DNA from 3 places in the Bacillus sp. NPDC094064 genome. Region 2 is predicted to be linked to each of the others. Evidence: riboswitches for the same ligand, from Rfam matches in the RefSeq annotation. Region 2 holds a riboswitch; each other region holds the start of a gene.
The links. Region 2 has a riboswitch for S-adenosylmethionine ahead of ACQKNI_RS03015 (ECF-type riboflavin transporter substrate-binding protein). Riboswitches for the same ligand answer to the same signal wherever they lie in the genome.
Positions count from the first base shown of each region.

Region 1: linked by a shared signal. The riboswitch ahead of ACQKNI_RS16680 (sugar ABC transporter substrate-binding protein) and the one ahead of ACQKNI_RS03015 (ECF-type riboflavin transporter substrate-binding protein) in region 2 are both predicted to bind S-adenosylmethionine.
Region 3: linked by a shared signal. The riboswitch ahead of ACQKNI_RS22990 (bifunctional O-acetylhomoserine aminocarboxypropyltransferase/cysteine synthase) and the one ahead of ACQKNI_RS03015 (ECF-type riboflavin transporter substrate-binding protein) in region 2 are both predicted to bind S-adenosylmethionine.

Region 1 covers NZ_JBNNUI010000007.1:22,698-29,069, forward strand. The annotation lists gene ACQKNI_RS16670 (ABC transporter permease) at 1-259, opposite strand, end outside; gene ACQKNI_RS16675 (sugar ABC transporter ATP-binding protein) at 243-1,730, opposite strand; gene ACQKNI_RS16680 (sugar ABC transporter substrate-binding protein) at 1,727-2,839, opposite strand; SAM riboswitch class I at 2,928-3,033, opposite strand; gene ACQKNI_RS16685 (NCS2 family permease) at 3,123-4,424, opposite strand; gene ACQKNI_RS16690 (SDR family oxidoreductase) at 4,646-5,512, shown strand; gene ACQKNI_RS16695 (L,D-transpeptidase) at 5,581-6,342, shown strand.
Region 2 covers NZ_JBNNUI010000001.1:566,920-573,291, reverse strand. The annotation lists gene ACQKNI_RS03035 (sensor histidine kinase) at 1-673, shown strand, start outside; gene ACQKNI_RS03030 (YjcZ family sporulation protein) at 775-882, opposite strand; gene ACQKNI_RS03025 (energy-coupling factor transporter transmembrane component T family protein) at 1,017-1,817, opposite strand; gene ACQKNI_RS03020 (ABC transporter ATP-binding protein) at 1,810-3,510, opposite strand; gene ACQKNI_RS03015 (ECF-type riboflavin transporter substrate-binding protein) at 3,521-4,069, opposite strand; SAM riboswitch class I at 4,209-4,324, opposite strand; gene ACQKNI_RS03010 (aspartate/glutamate racemase family protein) at 4,476-5,159, shown strand; partial or broken gene ACQKNI_RS03005 (penicillin-binding transpeptidase domain-containing protein) at 5,582-6,124, opposite strand.
Region 3 covers NZ_JBNNUI010000012.1:99,550-105,921, forward strand. The annotation lists gene ACQKNI_RS22975 (response regulator) at 1-531, shown strand, start outside; gene ACQKNI_RS22980 (FMN-dependent NADH-azoreductase) at 723-1,349, shown strand; gene ACQKNI_RS22985 (chloride channel protein) at 1,420-2,649, opposite strand; SAM riboswitch class I at 2,973-3,077, shown strand; gene ACQKNI_RS22990 (bifunctional O-acetylhomoserine aminocarboxypropyltransferase/cysteine synthase) at 3,169-4,467, shown strand; gene metA (homoserine O-acetyltransferase MetA) at 4,451-5,356, shown strand; gene ACQKNI_RS23000 (homoserine dehydrogenase) at 5,493-6,372, shown strand, end outside.

The sequences.
Region 1 (6,372 bases), on a different contig from region 2:
TTGTTGCTAAACTAGCAGTAGAGCCGACTGATAAATCAAACCCGTCTACAATCAATGTAAAGGTAACACCGATCGCAAGTAACGTTACGATAGAAATAGAACGTAAAATATCACTAATATTGTTGTATGTAAAAAAAGAATCATTGACGATAGAGAAAAAAATTGTAACACCTATAATGATAGCAATTGTACTAAATTGATAAAAAAGATGAGTAGGTAAATATAGTTTCTTAGTTTTAGTTTTATGAGCGAGATTCAATGGAATAGCTCCCTTCAGATAAATGTAAAAGTTGTTCAGGCGATAGATCGTTTGGCAAGTATTCACCTACAAACTCTCCATTTGCCAGTATAAGAATACGATCGGCGATATGTAGCGCTTCATCTTGTTCTCCTGTGAAATAAATTACAGAGCTTCCGTTTTCTGTAATGTTGCGAATGAATCGAAAAATGTCTTGTTTCGCAGCTATGTCTACACCTTTAGTTGGCTCGTCCAAAAGAAATAGATTAGGTTTGAATCCATCCCACTTTGCAATTGAGACTTTTTGTTGATTTCCACCGCTAAGTGAGTGAATAAAAGCTTTTGGGTCATTTGGTGAAATACTGAAAGAATCAATTGCTGTAGTAGCATTATTTAATTCGTTTTGTTTTCGTCGCCATCCTGATTGGTGTAAATTAGTGTGACTTATTATATCTTCCGAAAGAAATACACCTTGTTTTCTTCTTTCTTCTGGTACAAGTGCGATTTTCGCTTTAATCGCATCTCGTGGTGTTTTAATTGTTATTGTTTGACCATCTATTTTTGCGCGATAAGTATGACGAGCACCAAATAAAGTTTCGGCAAGTGTTGTTTTTCCACTTCCAATTAATCCGTATATCACAACAGTTTCTCCTTTTCGTATTGTAAGAGAAAGGGGAGAATGATCTTCGCGTAATTGAAGCTCTTGTACTTTAAATAATTCTTCGCTCCCGCATTTTGGCGCTGTATTAATAGGTAGTGTAAGTTGTTTGCCAGTCATTGCTTCCACAATTTGCTGATCTGTAATCTTTGTAATGGCTTCAGAAAGGGAAACCTTCCCATTATGTAATACAGTTACATCATCCGCGAAATTTCGAATCTCGGATAAACGATGAGAAATTAAGATAATGCCAATACCTTTTGATGTTAAATCTTTTAAGAGCTTTCCAAAGGTTTCAACTTCTTTTGGCCCAAGAGAAGAAGTGGGCTCGTCTAATAAAAGATAATTTGTATTGTTAGATAAAGCCCTTGCGATAAGAAGTAATTGTTTTTCATGTAATGAGCAGTTTGAAACATCTTCTGAAACATTTAAATTTACCTGTACAGTTTGCAAGTGTTGTTTAGCGAGTGCGACTAATTTTGACTTTGAAAATAGTACTTTATTTTGCATTGCTAAATGATCGATAAGTACATTTTCTAATACAGATAATCCGGGAATAAGTCCGTGATCTACTTCTTGTGTTACGAAAGAAATACCGTGCTGTTTTGCATCGCGTGGTGAAGTAAAGGAAACAGACTGATTATCAATTTTTATATTGCCAGCAACTGGTTGAAATTCACCAGTTGCTATTTTTAGTAAAGTGCTTTTTCCTGCACCGTTCATTCCTAGTAAAGCGTGCACTTTTCCTTTTCGAATATGAATAGAAACATCTTCTAGAACAGGTGTGGCAACATGATAAGAATGTGTAATGTTTTGAAGAGAGAATGTCATCACTTTTTCTCCTTCTCTAATTTTTTCATCCAAGGAGAATATGCATCTTTTGAGTCTCCCCAACCGTTTATATATTTTGATAACTGATCCATCGTTATATTTTCTTTTGGTAAACTATTTTTCTTTACTAAATAAGGTTCTAGTGAATAAATATCTGGCGTTTGTTCACCAGCAATTTTTTTGTATAAAAATCGCACTTGAACTTTACCTACTTCAGCTGGATCAGTTGCAGCAGTAGCTGTCCAAGGAGAGTTTTCTTTTTGTATGAGTTGTAAATCTTCATTACTTAAGTCAATGCTGTATACTTTTATATCTGTACGACCGGCTTGTTCAAGTGCTTTAACAGCCCCTTTAGCAAACTCATCCCACGAAGCAAAAATTGCTTGTAAATCTCCTTTTTTCGGATATTTTTTTAGTAAGGCTTCTACTTGTGTTTGTGTATCAAGCGGTGTGTTATTACTAGCAGTACCGAATCGTGCAACTTCTTTTATATTTGGATAACGTTTATAAAAAGCATCAATGATAACATTGCGACGTTCCATTGGAGCAAATCCGCCAACCCATACGACTGCGATATTTCCTTGTCCATTCAAATCTTCTGCTAATGTTTTTAAGGATTTCCATGCAAGGCTATAGTCATCTTGATCAATAATCGTTACACCAGGCAGGCGTAGGTCGTTATCAAATGCCACTACGGGAATGTTCGCCTGCAAAGCTTTTTCTACTCCCGGTTTTAGTGCTTCAGAGCGGCCGTGATCAATTAAAATTCCATCCACTTTTGAATTAATAGCAGTATCTAAATTTGCAGCCATTTTTGCTAAATCGTTATCAGAATTGTAGACTTGTACACTGCCGCCAAATAGCTCGACTTGTTTTTTGACACCCTCAATATATTGAGAGGAAAAAGTTCCGATGGACATTTGCATGATTAATGCGATTTTTAATGGCTTCTTCACTTGGCTTGGAACTTCTGTTGGTAAGTTGTTTTCTACTGTTGTAGTCGCTTTTTTCACAGTTTGTTGCTTTTGTGAGGAGATAGCATCTTGTTCATTTGTACAAGCTGTCAATGTAAATAAGAGAAAAATAAGTACGATGGAACATAATTTTTTCATAAAAAAATCCCTCCTAAATTAAGAAGAGAGAGGAGGGAGTGAAAATAAAAAACGCCTTTTCATATAGAAAAGACGTCTTATCATATTACTCTTATCTTTCAACACAACGTGTTGTAAGAATTAGCACCGTGCCCATAAATGGGTCGGTTGCCGGGCTTCGTAGGGCTCATCCCTCCACCTGCTCTTGATAAGACATCGAATATTTAACTATTTCGAATTATTCCACAATTTTGTCGTGTTGTCAAATAATTTTTCATAAAAAAATCCCTCACAAAGAGGGATTTTAATGTGGTAAGAATACCAATTGATAAGCAAACAAAATTCCAAATAAATATATAAGTGGATGAACAGCACGGAATTGTCCTTTTGCCACTTTCATAAGTGGGTATGAAATAAATCCAAGTGCAATCCCTGTTGAGATACTTGATGTAAGTGGCATGCTTAAAATTACTAAGAATGCTGGGAATGCTTCATCGAACGTATCCCAATCGATATATCGAACTGAACCCATCATAAGACTACCAACGATAATTAATGATGGTGCTGTAATAGCTGATACACCAGAAACAGCGCTCACTAAAGGTCCGAAGAATGCTGCTACTGCAAATAGTACAGCTACTGTAACGGTTGTTAAACCAGTACGCCCACCAGCTGCAACACCAGCAGATGATTCAATGTAAGCTGTTGATGGTGTTGTTCCGAACATAGATCCAATTGTTGCTGAGAACGAATCAGCTAGAAGTGCTCGTCCTGATTTAGGAAGTTTTCCATCTTTCATAAATCCGCCTTGTTGTGCAACGCCAAGCAATGTACCTGTTGTATCGAATAATGTAACAAGGAAGAAGGAGAACACAACACCGTATAATCCGTAATTAATTACATCAGATACAGCAGTAATTGGATTTGCAACGATAATTCCTTCTGGTAATCCAGGCATTGATGTAACGCCATTTGAAAATGTTAATTGACCTGTGAAGTAAGCAATCATACCAGTTAATAACATTCCGATAAATAGTGCCCCGTTTATATTTAAAGACATAAGGATAATTGTAATTCCAAGTCCAGCTAATGCTAGTAAAACAGGAGGGGAATGAAGATCACCAAGTCCAACTAAGTTAGATTCATGTTTTGTTACAATTCCTGTTAAGCGTAAACCGATAAAAGCGATAAAAAGACCGATACCAGCAGTAAGTGCATGTTTTAAGTTTTCAGGAATTACTTCCATTAATTTTGTACGGAATGATGTGAATGATAACAAAATTAAAATCATACCAGCTACGAATACAGCAGAGAATGCAATTGCGAAAGTCATGCCTTCATGAGCTTTTACAACAGAGTAAGAGAAGTAAGCATTTAATCCCATACCTGGTGCAATTGCGATTGGTAAGTTTGTAAAGATCGCCATAAATAATGTTCCGACAACAGCAGCGATAATTGTTGCTGTAAATGCTTGTTCAAATGGGACACCTGCATCACCAAGGATGACAGGGTTTACGACAATAATATATGCCATTGTTAAGAAGGTAATAATACCCGCCATAATTTCAGTTTTAATAGAAGTTTTATGTTTTGAAAGGTTAAACATATAAACATCCTTTCTGTTTACGAATAATTTTCACAACAGTTATATATAATATTCGTTTTTTGTGCGTTTTGCAATAGTTTTGCATAAAAAGTTTATGATAACTCATATTTTGTGTCGTAAATTCGAATATTAATCGTAGAACTACGTGTAAATTACGTTTTTTATGTGTAAGTAGTTTTTGTTATTGTGCACATGATAAGGAAAAGGAGCTGATTGAAAGTATGCCGCAGCAAAAAAACTTTGTAACAATGCCTGCGCAACATCAAAATAAACAGCCTGGTATTGAATCATTCATGAATCCACTTCCGCAGTTTGAAGATCCGAATTATAAAGGTAGCGACAAGTTAAAAGGAAAGAATGTATTAATTACAGGGGGAGATAGCGGGATTGGACGAGCTGTGTCTATCGCTTTTGCAAAAGAGGGAGCAAATATTGCGATTGCTTATTTAGATGAGGAAGAAGATGCAAATGAGACGAAACAACGTGTTGAAAAAGAAGGCGTAAAGTGTGTATTGTTGCCAGGTGATTTAAGTAATGAACAACAGTGTAAACATATTGTGGAAGAGACCGTCCGGCAGCTAGGCGGTTTGAATATTTTAGTAAATAATGTCGCGCAGCAATATCCGCAGCAAGGGTTAGAGTATATTACAGCGGAACAGCTAGAAAAAACGTTTCGCATTAATATTTTTTCTTATTTTCATGTTACGAAAGCAGCACTTTCTCACTTCAAACAAGGGGATGTCATTATAAACACAGCCTCTATTGTTGCGTACGAAGGAAATGAAACGTTAATTGATTATTCTGCAACGAAAGGAGCGATTGTAGCTTTTACAAGATCACTCTCTCAGTCGTTAGTGCAAAAAGGGATTCGTGTAAATGGTGTTGCACCAGGGCCGATTTGGACGCCACTTATCCCATCAAGTTTTGATGAGAAGAAAGTATCACAGTTTGGGAGTAATGTTCCGATGCAAAGACCTGGTCAACCATATGAATTAGCGCCTGCGTATGTATATTTAGCGTCTGGGGATTCCACATATGTGACAGGGCAAATGATACATGTAAACGGAGGCGTTATTGTAAATGGATAGTTTTCATCTATAAGAGCAAAGTAAAGCTAATTGCATTTATTATGATATTAGTGCTAGGGAGGATTTAGATGAAAAAAATATGGTGTATCGTAATCCTATTTTTCTGCCTACCAGCTAGCGCTTTTGCTAATACAGATCATTTAATACTAGTGAATCTTACGACAAATCAGCTATCTTTTTTTGAAGATGGAAACTATACGAGGACATTTCCAATAACGACTGGAAGGGATCGCACCCCAACGCCAGAAGGAAACTTTTGTATTATAACTAAATATAAAAATAAAGAATACCATCGTAAAAAGATACCTGGTGGTGCACCGAATAATCCTCTTGGTACAAGGTGGCTTGGATTAGATAAAAAGGAGTATGCAATTCACGGGACAAATAGAGAATGGACGATTGGAAGTAGGGAATCGAATGGTTGTATTCGCATGCATGACAGAGATATACAATGGTTATATGACCGAGTACAATTGCAGACAAAAGTAATCATTTCTCGTTTTCATACGAGTCCCGAATTTGAAGCGAATAAGCTGGGGTATCGCGTTGTGAGCTGGAATGGTCGTAAAGTGGAAGAAGACCAAATTGGAATACTTACGTTAGTAGACCGTGTCAATATATATTGGCAAGAGCCAAATGGGCAATTAACAAAAGTAAAAACAGTATTACCAAACGAAAGGTATGCAGTGTATGCCAAAAGGAAAGATAGAACATATTATATAGGAAACAATTTGTATATTATGGATGAAACGGGAGAAAAAGTTCGTTATGAGCAAATTCCTTCTTCGATTTTAAGTAATATATATAAACGGAAATATAATGTACTGTAAGAGCTACCGTGTATAGGCGGTAGCTTATTT
Region 2 (6,372 bases):
TAAGATGGAAAAAATGGAGATTGTTAGCCAACTAGCTGCTAGTATATCACACGAAGTAAGAAATCCCTTAACTGTCGTAAAAGGATTTACACAACTTTTAAAAACACCAGATTTAACTCCAGAATCAAGAGACAAATATATTGAACATATACTCGAAGAGTTAAATCGAGCCCAAGTAATAATTGATGATTATTTAACGTTTGCTAAACCCGCATCAGAAAAACTAGATTATATTTCAGTAGAACAAGAGTTAAATCGAGTTATTAATATGATATTGCCATTATGTAATATGAATACAATACATATTACAAAAGACTTCGCTAAGGCAACAATTGTTGGTAATAAGCAGCACTTTCAACAATGTTTTTTAAACTTAATAAAAAATGCTATTGAAGCCATGCCTGATGGTGGTACCTTACATATTTCCTCTTCTATTAGTAATAATAAAGTTATAATACGAATTGAGGATAGCGGAGTTGGAATGTCACAAGAGCAAATAAATCGATTTGGTGAACCATATTTTAGTACGAAAACGAAAGGTACAGGTTTAGGTACGATGGTTGCTGTTAAGATTATCGAAACGATGCAAGGTACTTTAAAAATTCGAAGCGTTATTAATAAAGGTACAACATTAATGATTACTTTTCCAAAACATAACGAAAATCCATCTTAAAACAAGTAAAAAAGGAGCATAATAGCTCCTTTTTTCTTTGTTTCGATACATAAGTATCTACTATGTTTTTTTAGTTTACATTAGCGAATACTAATTAAAAATTAATATCCTCCGCCCCAACAGCTGCATCCAACAATAATTAATAAAATAAACAACACAACTAATAAAGCGAAACCTCCACCAAAACCACAAGAACCACCGTGACTCATATTTTCTCCTCCTTTTGGTTTGAAAACTAATAGGTAGTTGATCATTTTAACTGGTTCGTATTATACATTATGTAAATATCCCTTTTTTGAGCATGTCTGCATAAAATAAGTAAAAGCACTCCTTTGAGAGTGCTTTAAAATGGATACCAAAAGTCTTGAAATACATGTAATTTTAAATAGACTGCAAAAATTAAAACGAAGACACCTATAAATAAAGCGATAAAATCCCAAGCGGTTGCTTTTTTTGTATAGAACCACGTACGTTTATCCTTCTTTCCAAATCCTCTTAAATCCATTGCATTTGAAACCGTATCGATTCTTTCTAGCGAATGAATAATTAGAGGCCAGAAAATTAAAATACGATTTTTCATGCGAATCCATAAACTTGCTTCTCCTTTTTCGAAAGCTACTCCTCTCACTTCTTGTGCATGCTTAATAACTTGATATTCAGACTGAATATCAGGTATGTAACGTAATGCAATATTTATTGCATATGTAATTTTATAATGAATGCCAAGTTTACTTAAGCTACTCACAAATTCACTTGGATCTGTCGTATAAATAAAGAGGAGTGTAAAAGGTAATAACGTAAAATACTTTAATGAAAGCGTAGCCGCATAAAATAATGTTTCATATGTAATTGTCGCATAACCAATATATATAAACGAAGTATATGATCCGGTTAATTCAGATCCATGGGTTGGTGTAATAAATAAAATCATAACAGAGTTTAATAAACTAAATGTAAATATAACACTAAAAACAATTAAAATTTTACGAAGTGGAATTTTAGAAAGTAAAAGTCCAATACACCCAATAAAAAATAAAACTAGCAATATACGAAAATCAAAAAATAAAAAAGTAAGCGTCATACAAAAAATAAATAAAAACAATTTCACTGCTCCATCCATACGATGAAAATATGTACTATGCACCTTCCCCCCTCCTATTATCGTCGAAATAAAGTTCTATAAACTTTTCTGGACATGAAACTCCGCTAAATGTAACAAGCTTGAATAAAGAACTTTCTCTTAAGTTAGCTCTTTGTAGTATTTCTTGATTTCCTAATACAGCGGACACAGTATTATCTGCAATTATTTCTCCTTCATGTAGTACTATCGCTCGGTCTCCATATTCTAATGCTAGATTCATATCGTGCGTGATAAAAATAAATGAGATTCCTTTTTTAGCTAATTTTCTAATAAACGACATGAACTGTTTATAATGGTAATAATCTTGTCCAGCTGTCGGTTCATCTAATATGATAAGTTTTGGATTCATTGTTAGTACAGTTGCAATAGTTAATCTCTTCTTTTGTCCGTAGCTTAGCGCCTGAATTGGCCAATTCCGAAATGGATATAAACCACAAATTTTTAACGTTTCTTCTGCTCTATTCTTAATTTCTTCCTTTGAAAAATTTTTTATTTTTAAAGTAAATACAACTTCTTCTAAAACAGTTGGTTGTGTAATCATATGATTTGGGTTTTGCATCACATAACATATACTCTCCCCACGTTTGCGAATAGACCAAGAGTTAATCGGTATTCCATCTAACAAAATTTCTCCATTTTTTACTTTGTTTATACCAATTAGACTATGAGCTAATGTTGATTTCCCAGCTCCATTATGGCCCAAAAACGTTACAATTTCTCCTTCATATATTGAGAGATTCACATTTTTTAATACTTTTTGATTGTTAGGGTATGAAAATGATAAATTCTCCACTTTAAGTAATTCCTTATTTTTAGTATTACGTTTTAATATAACTTGCTTGTTCATCCACTCATTTATAACGCTATTAATCCTTTCCTTTTGCAGATTTTCAATTGGATATATTAAGTCATTTTTTCTATCACAATGCAATCTCTTTAATGCTTCGATGTAAATAGGCTCTCTTAAGCCGATGTGTGGTAATATATTTGTCGCTAAAATCTCTTCCGGTGTCCCTATCGCAACAACTACACCTTCATCAATTAAAATAATTTTATCTAAATCCAAATTTAAAATTTCTTCTATTCGATGTTCAATAATTACAATTGTTTTATTATATTGTTTATGTATATCTTTAATAAGTTCGGTCGTATGTAGGCTGCTTAGTGGATCTAAATTTGCTAACGGTTCATCGAACAATAATATATCGGCATTTGTTGTTAACAGACCTGCTAGAGAAACGGTTTGCTTTTGACCCCCTGACAATTCATGTGGTCTTTGTTTATGAGAAGTATGCATCTTCACCTTTCTTAATGAGTCCGAAACAATCTTTTTCATATCATCTTGATGTACACATTCATTTTCTAAATAAAAAGCTACATCCTCCTCTACTGTTAGACCAATAAATTGAGAGTCTTGATCTTGCAAAATTGTGCCTACATGTTTACTCTGCTCAAAAATACTGCCTTCCCTCGGATCTTTACCAGCAATTGAAATATTTCCCGTACTAATCCCTTCATATGAAAATGGGATTAGCCCATTAATACAATGAGCTAATGTGGACTTTCCTGAACCGCTTCGTCCAGCAATTAATACTTTCTCCCCAGGGTATATATGAAACGTAATATCTTTCAACGTAGGCTGTGCGGCATGCCTGTATTGAAAGTTAAATTGTTCAAAAGAAATAATCGGTCGCATATTAACACCCCTACTTTTCAATTTTTAAATGTGTATGTTTCTTATTAGATTTAGCTAAGCCAATTGTAATTGGTAATCCAAGAACTAAGAATACAATAACATCAGCTATTGTCGCTCCTAATACTTGTATAACAATTTTGTCAAACGGTTCTCCCATCACAATAATATCGAATGCTCCAGCAAATATAATCGCGATGACAATACCAACTAATCCAGTAATTGCAAAATAAGAAATATCGCCTTTACTATACGCCCCATTTTTCACACTAAAGCCATTCCTTTTTTGAATGAGACCCATCGCAAAACCGATAATACCTGAGCTAATAACCCATCCCCACCAAATACCAAATCCAGCAATTGTATCTGTTACGGTATGACCGATAAGCCCTATTAACAGTCCCGCCACTGGACCAAATAATGCTCCAAAAACAGTTAAAATGGCTAATCCAGGTTTAATAAATGTATTTGGTGCAATAGTAAATCCCCAAAGTCCTAATATCCCGTATAATGCTGCTCCAATTCCAATTGCTACCACTACCTTTGTTGCTAATTTATTCATTACAATTCCCCTCTCATATTAGTCAGCTTTAATTACTCTATATTTGTTTAAAAAACGAATTATGCATCGACACTCCCTTTCTATACAACAAAAAATGACCTCTTACATAAGAGGTCATTTTCTTTCACGTTCAAGAATCCTCTTATCTTTCAAAAAACACATCGTGTCCTCTGCGGAGTTAGCACCTTCCTATGAATTTACATAGGGGTTGCTGAGGTTTCTTAGGGCCGTTCCCTCCACCTCTCTGGATAAGTATTAATTTGTAATTCGTATTATGGCACTAAGAAAGAAAAAATTCAATACTTTTCTAATTATTTTTTATTTTTCGTTAAATAGATTATTTATATCATTGTATTCTTATCGGAATTATGAAATAATGAATTCAAAATTGTTACGGGAGGAATATATGATGAAAGTAATTGGTTTAATTGGTGGACTAAGTTGGGAATCTACCTCACTATACTATAAACATATTAATACACTTACACTTTCTCAATATGATCAAAATGCGAAGCTCGTTTTATATAGTATGGACTTTGGTGAAGTAACTACTTTATTACAAAACCACCAATATGAAGAAGTGAAAAATGAATTAGTGACAGTTGCAAAAAAGGTTGAAAAATCTGGGGCTGAATGTTTATTAATGTGTTCAAATACGGTTCATTTATTTGCTGAAGAAGTAGAAAATGCAATATCTATTCCGCTCCTTCACATTGGTGATGTAAGTGCTAAAGAAATGGTAGAACAAAATATAAAGCGTATCGGACTACTAGGAACGAAACAAACGATGGAACAAGATTTCTATACATCACGACTAGCAAATTACAACATTGAGACAATCATTCCAAATGAAGAGGAAAGAACTTTTATCCATCACATTATATTAAACGAATTAAGTAAAGGAATTATTTCAAAATCATCAAAAGAAAGACTATTACAAATTACAAGTTCATTAATTCAAAATGGCGCAGAAGGTATACTACTTGGCTGCACTGAAATACCTTTGCTCATTTCCCAAAATGATCTTACTGTTCCTGTTTTTGACACTGCTTTTTTACATGCAAATACTGCTGTGCAGTTCGCTGGATAATAAAAATATACAAGTGTAACCTTTATGCTTTTATATTGTCCAAACTATTAATTTAACTATGGATTCACAACTACAACTACAACTACAACTACAATTACTATATTACAAAACTATTATTCCTAAAACACTTGCTACGTTATGTTTATAAATAATGGTTATCAATAAAAAAGCATCTGCATAGGCAGATGCTTAGATGTGATAAGGAGTGTTCTGTGAGGTTAGGATAAGCTTTTCAGCTTGTCCTATGCTATCAATATATGATTTATTTTATAAAACGTGAATAGTTAATAGAATTATTTTATGCCTCTTTTCTAATCTATTCCTATATTAAAACGTCTCTAGTTTCTATACATACTTGAGACGATTCACATTTTTCAATTCTCTACTTTTGTCGCTTCTCCAGTTAATCGCTTACTTTTTAATTAAAAATAAGCATCTAAAACTTCTTTTCCAATATTAGAGTTAATACCAGATTTATCATTTATAACCCACGGTACAACAATAGAAAATGCTACTTCTGGATCATCATATGGGGCATATCCTGCTAATGTTAAGTTATAGCATTCTCTACGATCGCCTTTCTCATTTCGCCCAACATCACTTTCTCCACCGTATACCGTTTGTGCGGTCCCTGTTTTACCAGCTGGTTTATACGGTGCTTTTTGGAACGCTCTTACTCCCGTTCCATCCCCTTCTTGGAATACCTTTCTAAATCCTTCTTTTACTTGATTTATATACTCCTCTTTCATATCTACTTTATTTAAAACGACTGGTTCTATTGAATGCACTACTTTACCAACTTCATCTTTTTGAACGGTTTGTTCTCTAATCTCTTGAACAATTTGCGGTTTCATTCGATAACCGCCATTTGCGATAGTTGATATATAGTGTGCAAGCTGAAGTGGTGTATACGTATCATATTGTCCAATCGAATAATCTAATAAGAAACCAGGCTGATCCTTTTTTTCTCTTGTTTCTTCACTTTGTCATAATTTCCTCCTTTTAGCGATTTGAATAATAACGGTACCTCTAGATTAAAAATAATGTACAACTTCTATACATTACTTTGTATGGATATTAATATAACGCTAAAAACTTAATTGAAATTAAAACAAAGATAAAGAAAAGGTAAAGTTTACCAAAGTAAACATAAAAATACCCAATAACAAAAAGTTTAGCTTTTTGTTATTGGGTATTTAGTAATTTAAGAGTT
Region 3 (6,372 bases), on a different contig from region 2:
GCTTTAGTGAAAGTAGGAGAAGCAAATCCTGATGTTGTATTAATGGATTTATACATGCCTGAAATGGATGGGGTTGAGGCAACAGCTCACATAAAAAAGGAATATCCAGATGTAAAAGTAATTGTATTAACGAGTTTTTCTGATCAAGCGCATGTTTTACCAGCATTAAAAGCGGGAGCAAGTGGGTATATTTTAAAAGATGTAGAACCAGATCAACTTGTTGAGGCAATCCGTAGTGCATATAAAGGGAATATACAGTTACATCCGGATATAGCAAATGCGCTTCTTTCTCAATCTTTACCGGAGGAAGAGAAAGAAGAGGAACACTTCATTCATGTAGATGTATTAACAGCAAGAGAAAATGAAGTGTTACAGCTATTAGCAAAAGGGATGAGTAATAAAGAAGTTGCTGCGGTTTTAGTCATTACAGAAAAAACGGTTAAAGCGCATGTGAGTAGTATTTTGAGTAAATTAAATTTATCCGATCGTACGCAAGCAGCGTTATATGCAGTGAGAAATGGAATTGTATAAGACAAAAGTCGTAAGACCCAGTTCGCCTTTAGAAGGTGGACTTTTTTTATGGAAAAATACGTCTATGTGAGGACGAAATTATCTTGATATGAAGATAAAATATGTTTGTAAGCAACAAAACAACAATTACAAGGGATACCTTTTTTGGAAAATATGACAACATAAGAGTAAGTTTTAGGAGGAAAATATAAATGACAACAGTTTTATTCGTAAAAGCAAACAACCGCCCAGCAGAACAAGCAGTTAGTGTGAAATTATACGAGGCGTTTTTAGCAAACTATAAAGAAGCACATCCAAATGATACAGTAGTAGAACTTGATTTATATAAAGAAGAATTACCATACGTAGGCGTAGACATGATTAACGGTACATTCAAAGCTGGTAAAGGATTTGATTTAACAGAAGAAGAAGCAAAAGCGGTAGCAGTTGCTGATAAGTATTTAAATCAATTCTTAGAAGCTGATAAAGTCGTTTTCGGTTTCCCATTATGGAACTTAACGATTCCAGCAGTACTACACACATATATTGATTATTTAAACCGTGCTGGTAAAACGTTTAAATATACACCAGAAGGTCCAGTTGGTCTAATTGGAGATAAGAAAATTGCATTATTAAACGCACGCGGCGGCGTATATTCTGAAGGTCCAGCAGCAGAAGTTGAAATGGCTGTTAAATATGTAGCAAGCATGATGGGCTTCTTCGGTGCAACAAACATGGAAACAATCGTTATTGAAGGTCATAACCAATTCCCAGACAAAGCAGAAGAAATTATTGCAACAGGTCTTGAAGAGGCTGCTAAAGTAGCAAGCAAATTTTAGTTGAAATTATAATCGTCACTCAAAGAAACAGCATTAACGTTTATGTTAATGCTGTTTTTTTATATTTTTATTAATCTGTAGCTTCGTTATGTTTAGGAAGCGGAAATGCATTACCGATAGCTGCTGCGCCGAGCATTGGCAATAGTAAATTGAGCGGGAAAAACATAAGTAATAGCAATGTTATAGCTATCGGTTTTCTTAACGCATAGCTTGAAATAGCTGTTGTGACGATAGCCACAGATGCGATTGGATCTATAGGAAGTATTGAAGCCATCGCGAATCCGATACTTGACCCAGAAAATATAATTGGGAAAATATGTCCGCCGCGCCAACCTGTATTTAAACAAACGGCAGTAATGCATAATTTTAAAACTCCTGAAAGAAGTAATACCCAAAAAGATAAATGAGTCCATTCAACAACTAAATCTTTTAATTGATGTTCCCCTGAAAATAATGTGTATGGGAGAAAAGTACCCGCGATTCCTAATAAAATACCACCTATAATTCCAAGTGTTAGTTTGTATTCGCGGAAAGGATGGATGATTTTCTCTAGTGTAAATTCTACTTTGAAATACAAGAAACCAACGAGAGCACCGATGCAAGTAAGAGGGAGAAAGGCGATCCATTCATTGATTGAAAGGGATCCTTCCCCAAAATCAACAATAAAGGATCCACGATTATCGAGTTTACTAAGCAATAAATAAACGGAAAAACCAGCAAAAGTAGTAGTTAAATATACAATTGCTTTCTTTCTTTTAGAAAACCCGGCAATTTGTTCACCCTCATTTTCATTCGGAGCTAAATAACCGAATAATGGTGCATTAAAAATGACGCTTAAAGTAGCACCAATTCCAACTTCTGTTAGTTCGTTCATTCCCTTTAAAGCGAAGTTAAAGCGATCCCCTACCCATGTACAAAGTCCGCCGATAATTCCGACAAGTGCTGCCTCTGGACCGAGGCTAGCTCCAAATATTAAAACAATAAGCGCAGTTAAAGTAGCTTTATGTACAAAACGGTATTCAATTCTACCTGTTTTTTTATATTCCCCCATTACTTCTGGCATGAGACGTGGATATGTACCGAAGTATTTTTGTGTTAAACCAACGAGGATACCACCGATGATTGTTACACAAAGAGTGTAATAAGGGGGAGAAGAGAAAATGTTAGGTAAATATCCCCAAATAAAGTGGATTCCGATATTTAGCGTAACTAAAAATAACCAAACTGTAGCCCCTACTATAGAGCCTAAAAGAATGCCATATAGAGCGAGTATATAGTGCATGTCCTTTTTATTTGTCATGTTATACCTCCGTTATGTAAGTTGTAATAGAGAAAGGATTATATATGCTAGTGTGAAATGAATGGAATATATATAGTATCTTTGTGAGAGGTTGGCTTATTCAACATATATATTGGGATTTCATTAGAGCTTGGGTCCTATAAGTTAAACCACTTATTTAATTCTATATATTGATTGGGATTTTTTAAAGGTCTTTTTTGAATAAATATGGAATATACTTCTTTTGTTGTTTTATATGGAAATGTTGACGTTTATTTTAGAACATTCAGAAAAACAGATTGACATTAGGAAATTATTGCTATAAAATCAACGGTAATTGCATAGTCTTATCAAGAAAAGGTGGAGGGACAGGCCCGATGAAACCTTGGCAACAGCCGAATAACGGAATTGTGCCAAATCCTGCAGGTAATAGCCCTGAGAGATAAGAAAGAGATTTTAGAGCGTGTTTTCAAACTGCTTCTTTCTTATTTAGGAAAGGAGCAGTTTTTTATTTTGCATAAAAAGGAAGGAGAATGAGAGATGGGAGAATCATGGGGAAAGGGAACAATTTGTGTGCAAGGTGGCTATACGCCAAAGAATGGTGAGCCACGCGTTCTACCGCTTTATCAAAGTACAACGTATAAATACGATACGTCGGATGATTTAGCGGCATTATTTAACTTAGAGGCAGAGGGCTATATTTATACACGTATTGGGAATCCCACACTAGCTGCATTTGAACAAAAGTTATCAGATTTAGAAGGCGGTGTAGGAGCTGTTGCAACTGCCTCTGGGCAAGCGGCAATTATGCTCGCAGTTTTAAATATTTGTAGTAGTGGAGATCATCTTCTTTGTTCTTCAACAGTTTACGGGGGAACGTTTAATTTATTTGGAGTAAGTTTACGTAAGCTGGGCATTGATGTTACGTTCTTTAATCCAAATTTAACAGCTGACGAAATTGTAGCACTTGCTAACAATAAGACGAAACTCGTCTACGCAGAATCATTAGGAAATCCAGCAATGAACGTTTTGAATTTTAAAGAGTTTTCAGATGCAGCTAAAGAGTTGGAGGTACCTTTTATCGTTGATAATACATTAGCGACTCCGTATTTATGCCAAGCGTTTGAACATGGAGCAAATATTATCGTTCATTCTACGACGAAATATATTGATGGGCATGCAAGCTCTTTAGGTGGCATTGTTATTGATGGAGGAAACTTTGATTGGACAAATGGAAAATATCCTGAGCTTGTTGAACCAGATCCAAGTTATCACGGCGTAAGTTACGTTCAAAATTTTGGAGCAGCAGCTTATATTGTAAAAGCACGTGTTCAATTACTAAGAGACTACGGAAACTGTATGAGCCCATTCAATGCGTATATTAGCAATATTGGCTTAGAAACATTGCATTTACGCATGGAGCGTCATAGTGAGAATGCTCTAGCAGTTGCTAAGTGGCTTGCTAACCATGAGCGTATTGAATGGGTAAATTATCCGGGACTAGATAGTAATGAAAACTATTCATTAGCACAAAAATATTTGAAAAAAGGTGCTAGTGGTGTTTTAACTTTCGGTATTAAAGGTGGGGTAGAAGCGGCAAAAGAATTTATCGCAAATGTGAAACTAGCAACCCTCGTAACGCATGTAGCTGATGCACGAACTTGCGTTATACATCCTGCTAGTACGACGCATAGACAATTAAGTGCGGAAGATCAACGTTTGGCCGGTGTTACATCGGATTTAATTCGTTTATCGGTTGGCATAGAAGATGCTTCTGATATTATTGCCGATTTAGAAACAGCATTAATCGGAGGCAAACAACATGCCAATCATAATTGATAAAGATTTACCAGCTCGCAAAGTGTTGCAAAAAGAAAATATATTTGTGATGACGAAGGAGCGGGCAGAAACACAAGATATACGTGCCTTGAAAATTGCTATATTAAATTTAATGCCTACAAAGCAAGAAACAGAGGCGCAATTACTTCGTTTAATTGGAAATACACCGTTGCAATTAGATGTTCATTTACTCCATATGGAATCGCACCTATCTCGTAATGTTGCGCAAGAGCATTTAACAAGCTTTTATAAAACATTTCGTGATATTGAAAATGAAAAGTTTGATGGGCTCATTATTACGGGAGCGCCAGTTGAGACCCTTTCCTTTGAGGAAGTAGATTATTGGGAAGAGCTTAAACGTATTATGGAGTATTCAAAAGTGAATGTAACATCCACGCTTCATATTTGCTGGGGAGCACAAGCTGGTTTGTATCATCATTATGGTGTCCCGAAGTATCCTCTTAAGGAAAAAATGTTCGGGGTATTTGAACATGAAGTCTGTGAGCAACATGTGAAACTGTTACAAGGCTTTGATGAGTTATTTTTTGCTCCGCACTCTCGTCATACAGAAGTGCGAGAGAGTGACATTAGAGGAGTGAAAGAATTAACATTATTAGCAAGCTCTGAAGAAGCGGGTGTTCACCTTGTTATTGGGCAAGAGGGGAAGCAAGTGTTTGCGCTTGGGCATAGTGAATATAGTTGCGATACGTTAAAGCAGGAATACGAAAGAGATCAGCAAAAAGGGTTAAATATTGATGTGCCAAAAAATTATTTCAAACATAATAATCCAGATGAGAAACCAATTGTTAGATGGAGAAGTCATGGAAATCTATTATTCTCAAATTGGTTGAATTATTACGTGTATCAAGAAACCCCTTATATATTATAAAGATTGTGTAACACGTGGCAACGTTTTCTTTGTAAAGATTAACTTATATTTTTCCGAATGTTCAAAATACATTGTTTTTCAGTTTTTTTACTCATATAATTTCATCTAAACACAATTTTTGAGGGGTGACAGTACTATGAAAGAAATTCAAGTGGGTTTATTAGGTCTTGGGACAGTTGGTAGTGGTGTAGTTCGTATTATTACAGATCATCAAGAACGACTTATACATCAAGTAGGTTGTCCTGTAAAAGTAACGAAAGTACTAGTACAAAACATTGAGAAAGAGAGGGAGGTTGAGGTACCTTCTACTCTACTAACACAAAATGCAAATGAAATTTTAGATAATCCAAATATTGATGTGGTCATCGAAGTGATGGGTGGCATTGATGATGCAAAGGCATATATTTTGCAAGCTTTACAAAGCGGGAAGCATGTTGTGACTGCCAATAAAGATTTAATGGCGTTACATGGGGCGGAACTCTTAGCGGTAGCAAAAGCTAATAAGGCAGATCTGTTTTATGAAGCTAGTGTAGCCGGGGGAATTCCGATTTTACGAAGTATCGTAGAGGGACTTTCTTCAGATCTTATTACGAAAGTGATGGGAATTGTAAATGGAACGACAAATTTTATTTTGACGAAAATGTCAGATGAAGGGAGAGCATATAACGACGTGTTAAAAGAAGCCCAACAACTTGGATTTGCAGAAGCAGATCCAACATCAGATGTAGAAGGTTTAGATGCGGCAAGAAAAATGACGATTTTAGCTACCCTCGGTTTCTCTACAAATGTAGAGCTTGGAGATGTGAAAGTAAAAGGAATCACTTCTATTACAGCAGAAGATATTGAATATAGTAAGAGCTTAGGCTATACAATTAAATTAATTGGTCTTGCAAAGCGAGATGGTGAAAAATTAGAGGTTACAGTTGAACCAACGTTACTTCCAAATACACATCCTCTTGCAGCTGTGCAAAACGAATATAACGCTGTATATGTGTATGGTGAAGCAGTTGGGGAAA